DNA from 2 places in the Arthrobacter sp. 7Tela_A1 genome. Region 2 is predicted to be linked to the other one. Evidence: predicted binding sites of a transcription regulator. Region 2 holds the regulator's gene; the other holds the start of a gene.
The links. The regulator HrcA, encoded in region 2, represses chaperone genes, less so after heat shock. The targets are predictions, from matches to a motif close to TTNGCACTCGNNNNNNNCGAGTGCNAA.
Positions count from the first base shown of each region.

Region 1 (3,408 bases), on a different contig from region 2:
GCGGTCGGCGACGTCGGCTTCGGAACCGCTGCCGTCGACGATCGTGGTGTTGTCCTTGGTGACGGTGATGCGGCGGGCGGAGCCCAGCACCTCCAGGCCAACCTGGTCCAGCTTCAGGCCGAGGTCCGGGGACACAACCTGGGCGCCGGTGAGCGTGGCGATGTCCTGCATCATGGCCTTGCGGCGGTCACCGAAGCCCGGAGCCTTCACTGCGACGACGTTCAGGGTGCCGCGGATCTTATTGACCACCAGGGTGGACAGCGCTTCGCCGTCAACGTCTTCGGCAATGATGAACAGCGGCTTGGAGGCCTGCAGTGCCTTTTCCAGCAGCGGCAGGAACTCTGCAACCGAGGAGATCTTGCCGGAGTTGATCAGGATGAGGGCGTCTTCGAGGACGGCTTCCTGGCGCTCCGGGTCAGTCACGAAGTACGGCGAGAGGTAGCCCTTGTCGAACTGCATGCCTTCGGTGATGACCAGTTCGGTGGACGTCGAGGAAGATTCCTCGATGGTGATGACGCCGTCCTTGCCGACCTTATCGAAGGCTTCGGCGAGGAGCTGGCCGACTTCTTCGTTCTGCGCGGAGATCGCTGCCACGTGGGCAACCTGGTTGCCTTCAACTTCCTTGGCGTTCTCCAGCAGGCGGGCCGCAACGGCTTCGACTGCGGTTTCGATGCCGTGCTTCAGGGCACCGGGTGCGGCGCCTGCTGCCACGTTGCGCAGGCCTTCCTTGACCAGCGCCTGGGCCAGCACCGTTGCGGTGGTGGTGCCGTCACCGGCGACGTCGTTGGTCTTGGTGGCAACTTCCTTGGCCAGCTGCGCGCCAAGGTTCTCGTACGGATCGTCGAGCTCGACCTCGCGGGCGATGGTGACGCCGTCGTTGGTGATGGTGGGGGCGCCCCAGGTCTTGGCGAGCACCACGTTGCGGCCGCGCGGGCCGAGGGTGACCTTGACGGTGTTGGCGAGCTTGTCGACACCGGCTTCCAGTGAACGACGGGCGGAGTCGTTGAACTCCAACTGCTTTGCCATGTGTGTGTCCTTTCCGACAACAACTACATCTACAAAAGAAGACCCCGGCCGAATCTGGCCGGGGTCTTCAAAGACTTACTTGACGACGATGGCCAGCACGTCGCGTGCGGAGAGCACCAGGTATTCCTGGCCGCCCTGCTTGACCTCGGTTCCGCCGTACTTCGAGTAGATGACGACGTCGCCCTCGGCGACATCGATCGGCACACGGTTGCCGTTGTCGTCAACGCGGCCGGGGCCGACTGCTACGACTTCGCCCTCCTGGGGCTTTTCCTTAGCGGTGTCCGGGATAACCAGGCCGGAAGCCGTGGTCTGCTCAGCTTCGAGCGGGCGAACAACGATGCGATCCTCAAGGGGCTTAATAGAGACCGACACTCGGGCTCTCCTTTGCTTAGTTACTAACGGGTTTGTGGACCGTCGGTAGGCGCTTGCCGTCGTCGCGGGTGCCGGTGAACGCTTCCCTCAGGAATTAGCACCCTCACGTGGGGAGTGCTAAGTCAGACTTTATGCAACGGTTAGCACTCGGTCAAGGTGAGTGCCAACAAAGTTCCACCAGACGCCTTGGCCCCCCGTGGCGCCGGAGTGTCTCTGTTACGGATTCGGTCTTCTCGCCCGGCAGCTCAAGTTGCTTAGCCTTGCCTAACAAGATAACTTTCAAGGGCGCGCAAAAATTAGCCAACAATTTTGTGTCCTAATGGCGGAGGCATCCGGCATGCGGCGCATCCTTCGAGAGAAATACTGGAGCACCACTCGTGAAGACGACCCTGAAGTCCCGGCTGCTGGCCGGAACCGCCCTCGTGTCCCTGCTTGCCGTGAGCGCGTGCGGCCAGGAGACCGAAGCCGCTGCTGATCCTGCCGCCACGGAAGCCGGCACGGTCACCGTCGAGCACACACAGGGGACCACCGACGTTCCGGTCAACCCCGAGACTGTCTACACCTTCGACCTTGGCGCGCTGGACACACTCGATGCCCTGGGCATTGAAGTCGACGGCGTACCGGCCGCGAACTTCCCCGAGTCCCTCTCCAAGTACGGCTCCGATGACTACGCCAAGATCGGCAGCATGAAGGAACCGGACTTCGAAGCCATCAGCGCCGGGGCCCCGGACCTGATCATCATGTCCGGCCGCACCGCAGACTCCTACGAAGAGTTCTCCAAGATCGCCCCCACGATCAACCTCAGCACCGACGCTGCGGATCCGTGGAACTCCTTCGTCTCCAACACCGAAATCATCGGCGAAATCTTCGGCAAGGAAGCCGAGGTCGAGGAGAAGCTCGCCGCACTCGATGCCAAGGTCGACGAAACCAAGGCAACCGCTGCCGACGCCGGCAACGGCCTGATCATCATGACCAGCGGCGGCGAAATGACCGCTTACGGCGAGGGCTCGCGCTTCGGCCTGATCCACGACGTCCTCGGTGTTGCCACTGCTGCTGACATCAAGTCCGAGGCCCAGCACGGCGAATCCGTCTCCTTCGAATATGTCGCCGAGATCAACCCGGACAACCTGTTCGTCATCGACCGCGACGTCGCAGTCGGCAACGCCGGCGAAGTTGCCTCCGCTGTGCTGGACAACGAGCTTGTCATGGGCACCAAGGCTGCCCAGAACGACCGCATCACCATGCTCGACTCCTCGAGCTGGTACCTGGTGGGCTACGGCCTGAACAACGTTGATGCCATGGTCAGCGCTGTCCAGGACGGCATCTCCTAACCGTCCCCTTACCTGCTAGATCCTCACTGGCCGGGACCGCCTTCGGGCGGCCCCGGCCAGTGAGGGAGACGGAACCTTCATGACAACACAGATCAGCTCCGACGCTCCGGCAGCCGCCGGAGCCGCTGCCGTATCCGGACCACGACGCCGGGTCCCCGGTCCGGCAGCCATGCTGGTCCTTGGCGGCGCCGCCGTCCTGGTGCTCGCCGTCGTCAGCATGTTCGTGGGAGTCAGCGATGTCTCCCTGTCCTCGCTGCTCGCCGGCGACGAACACGCCTGGAATATCTTCTGGGTCAGCCGGGTGCCGCGGACCCTGAGCATCATCCTCGCCGGCATGGCGCTCAGCGTGGCCGGTCTGATCATGCAGCTGATGGCTCGGAACAAGTTCGTGGAGCCGTCCACCGTCGGCACCATCGAATCTGCGTCCCTGGGCATCCTGGTGGTAACCGTCCTCATCCCCGGCGCCTCGCTGTTCATGAAGATGTCCACTGCAACACTCTTCGCCGTGGCCGGAACAGCCCTGTTCCTGCTCATCCTGCGCCGCATCCCGCTGCGCAACACCCTGATCGTTCCCCTTGTGGGCATCATGCTCGGCGGTGTGATTGCCGCCGTCACTACTTTCTTCGCCTACCGGTTCGACCTGCTGCAGACCCTGAATTCGTGGATGACCGGAGACTTC
Region 1 covers NZ_JAXIOO010000007.1:61,431-64,838, forward strand. Annotated here, with positions in the region: gene groL (chaperonin GroEL) at 1-1,026, opposite strand, end outside; gene groES (co-chaperone GroES) at 1,102-1,398, opposite strand; gene TVB01_RS04760 (siderophore ABC transporter substrate-binding protein) at 1,776-2,729, shown strand; gene TVB01_RS04765 (ABC transporter permease) at 2,809-3,408, shown strand, end outside.
Region 1: a site for HrcA is predicted at 1,539-1,565, ahead of groES (co-chaperone GroES). Genes of this name have one in related genera too.

Region 2 (3,408 bases):
CGGCGCCGTCGACAATGTCAACGTCCTCGCCCGGAGCCAGCCGCTTCACCGAAACAGCGTGCCGGGCCTCCGGGCCGGTCAGCGCGAACACGCCTCCCGGCGCCGCCGCTGCCACCTGTTCGGGGTCGCCGAAAAAGATCGGGTTGGTCATGAAGTGCCAGCCGGCGGCTAGTGGTTGCCGAGGCGGTCTCGGAGCTTGGCGAAGACCCCCGGGCTGCTGGTGCCGCCGACGCGGCCTTCGGCGAACTGTTCGCCGCGAAGTTCAGCGAGCCGGCGGAGGAGTTCTTCCTGCTCGGCGTCGAGCTTCTGCGGCGTCTCGACCTGGACGTGGACCAACAGGTCCCCGCGGCCGTAACCGCGCAGGTGGGTGACGCCCAGGCCCTTGAGAGTGGTCACTTCGCCGGACTGGGTGCCCGGTTTGATGCTGATTTCCCGCGCTCCGTCGAACGTTTCCATGGTGATGACCGTGCCCAGGGCTGCCGCGGTCATGGGGACGGTCAGCGTTGCATGCAGGTCGTCGCCTTCCCGGACGAACACCGGATCGGCGTTGACGCGGATTTCCACGTAGAGGTCACCCTGGGGTCCGCCGGCAGTGCCGGCCTCTCCCTGGCCGCTGAGCTGGATGCGGGTGCCGGTGGCGACGCCGGCGGGGACCTTGATCGTCAGCGTGCGGCGGCTGCGGACCCGGCCCTCTCCGGCACACTCGTGGCACGGATCGGGAATGATGGTGCCGAACCCCTGGCAGGAACCGCAGGGAGCGGTGGTCATGACCTGGCCGAGGATGGAGCGGACGGCGCGCTGGACCTGCCCCGTGCCGTGGCAGATGTCGCAGGTGCGCGGTGAGGTACCGGGCTGGCAGCACGAGCCCTCGCAGGTGGGGCAGAGGACAGCGGTCTCGACGTCGATCTTCTTGTTGGTGCCGAAAACGGCGTCCTTCAGGTCGATGCGGACGTTGATGAGCGCGTCCTGGCCGCGGCGGGTACGCGAAGCCGGTCCCCGGCCGCCACCGGCGCCGGCGCCTCCGCCGAAGAACGTGTCGAAGATGTCCTGGAAGCCGAATCCCTGGCCGCTGAAGCCGCCGCCGAAACCGTTGTCGGTGCCGTTCTCCTGGCCGGTGGTGTCATAGACCCGCCGCTTCTGCGGGTCGGAGAGGACCTCGTAGGCGTGGGACACTGCCTTGAACTCGTCAGCGGCTCCGGGTGCGGTGTTGACGTCGGGATGCAGCTTGCGGGCAAGCTTGCGGTACGCCTTTTTGATTTCCTCGCCGGTGGCATCCCGGCTGACGCCGAGTACCTGGTAGTGATCACTCACTCGTGCACATCGCTTCCTGTGTTGCGTACCCCGTCAAGGGGCGGTTTATGTCTTTTCGACGGCGCCCGGAGGGGCTGCCGCTCCGGGTCACTCGTTCAGGACCCGGGAAAGGTAGCGGGCGACGGCGCGGACCGCAGCCATGGTATTGGGGTAGTCCATTCGGGTGGGACCAAGGATTCCTACCATAGCGGACGCGTCCGGGCCGTACCCAGTGGCCACCACCGAGGCCTCGGAGAGGGAGCCGTAGGGGTTCTCCGAACCGATGCGGACGGAGACACCTCTGGCGTCCTGCTCCATCTCTGAAAGCAGGCGAAGCATGACCACCTGTTCTTCAAGTGCTTCAAGGATCGGTCCGATGGTCAACGGGAAGTCTCCGGTGGCACGCGCCAGGTTCGCCGTTCCTGCCATGACCATCTTGTCCTCGCGGTTGATGCCCGCAAGCTGTTCCAGGCAGCGGCCGAGCGCCCCCGCGGTGCCGCGCAGCTGTACCGGCACCGTCGCGAGGCAGTCCGCGAGGTGGCTGGTGATGCGCGTTAGGTTGGTTCCCGACAGTCCCTGCAGGAAGTGCTGCCGGAGTTCGTGCAGGGCCGGCTCGGTGACCGGGGACGGAACGGTGATGACCCGCTGCTCAACCCGGCCCGTGGTGGAAATCAGGACAACCAGCACCTGTGCCGGTGCCAGCAGGACGAACTCGATATGCCGCACCTTGGCATTGCCCAGATGCGGATACTGGACGACGGCGACCTGGTTGGTGAGCTGGGCCAGCAGGCGCACCGTCCGGTCCAGGACGTCATCAATGTCCTCGGCACCCTCCAGAAGGTTCTGGATGGCACGGCGTTCGGCACTCGACAGCGGCTTCAGGTCCGAGAGCTGGTCAACGAAGAGCCGGTACCCCTTGTCGGTAGGGATACGTCCGGCAGAGGTATGCGGGGCAACAATCAGGCCCTCTTCTTCGAGGACCGCCATGTCGTTGCGGATAGTAGCGGAGGAGACACCGAGCCGGTGCCGCTCCACCAGGGCCTTGGAACCGACAGGTTCGCGGGAATGGACGTAATCTTCAACAATGGCCCGGAGCACCTCGAGCCGGCGTGGTTCACTCATGGTTTTCCCTCCCTTGTTGAAGTTCCTGCGGCACGTTTACGCCGATTAGCACTCGGCATACTCAAGTGCTAAGTCTAATACGTTCCGATGCCGTTGTTAGCATTGAATCTCCCGTGCCTGCGAGACCGCCGGCGCTTTGACCCGTGTCCAGGAACGAGGAAACCCCGTGCCGAACTTTGAATGGGGACCGAGGGATATCTCTGCCCCGGTCCGGAAAGCACTTCGGCAGGTCGGCGCCGAGAAGGGCCTTGTGCTGGAGGATGTCCAAACCGGCTGGGTAGGCGCCGTCCTGCGAACGGAAAAGTCCGGGGGCCTGCACCTCATGGTCCTTGAAGACGCCCGGGGACGCACCAAATCCTTTGAACTGGGCTTCGGCTTCCTCCTCGAAGGCGAACCCGTGGAGGTGGTTCCGGCAGTAAGGTCCTCCGCCCCGGCAGTGCAGCGCACCGCGTCCGGTTCGGTCGCCGTAGCGAACCAGCGGGCCCGCACCGCGCGGGCCAGCCGCATCTGGGTGGAAGGAAAGCACGACGCCGAGCTGGTGGAGAAGGTCTGGGGCGATGATCTGCGTGTTGAAGGCATCGTCGTCGAACCCCTCCACGGCGTGGACGACCTGGCTGCGGCGGTTCGGGATTTCTCCCCCGGGCCCGGACGGCGGCTGGGAATCCTGGTGGACCACCTGGTGCCGGGGTCCAAGGAATCCAGGATCGCAGCCGCAGCGATGGCCGTTCCCGGCGCAGCAGAGAACGTCCTGATCGTTGGCCACCCCTACGTGGACGTCTGGCAGGCGATCAAGCCCCACGTCATCGGACTGCAGGCCTGGCCCGTGGTCCCGCGTTCCGAAGACTGGAAGACCGGCATCCTGAAGGGACTCGGCTGGCCGCACCGTGACCACACCGACGTCGCCATGGGCTGGAAGAAACTCCTGGGTGCCGTGCGGACCTACGCGGACCTGGAACCAACCCTCCTGGGGCGGGTCGAAGAGGTCATCGACTTCCT
Region 2 covers NZ_JAXIOO010000017.1:41,455-44,862, forward strand. Annotated here, with positions in the region: gene TVB01_RS09170 (16S rRNA (uracil(1498)-N(3))-methyltransferase) at 1-151, opposite strand, end outside; gene dnaJ (molecular chaperone DnaJ) at 169-1,311, opposite strand; gene hrcA (heat-inducible transcriptional repressor HrcA) at 1,399-2,412, opposite strand; gene TVB01_RS09185 (DUF3097 domain-containing protein) at 2,579-3,408, shown strand, end outside.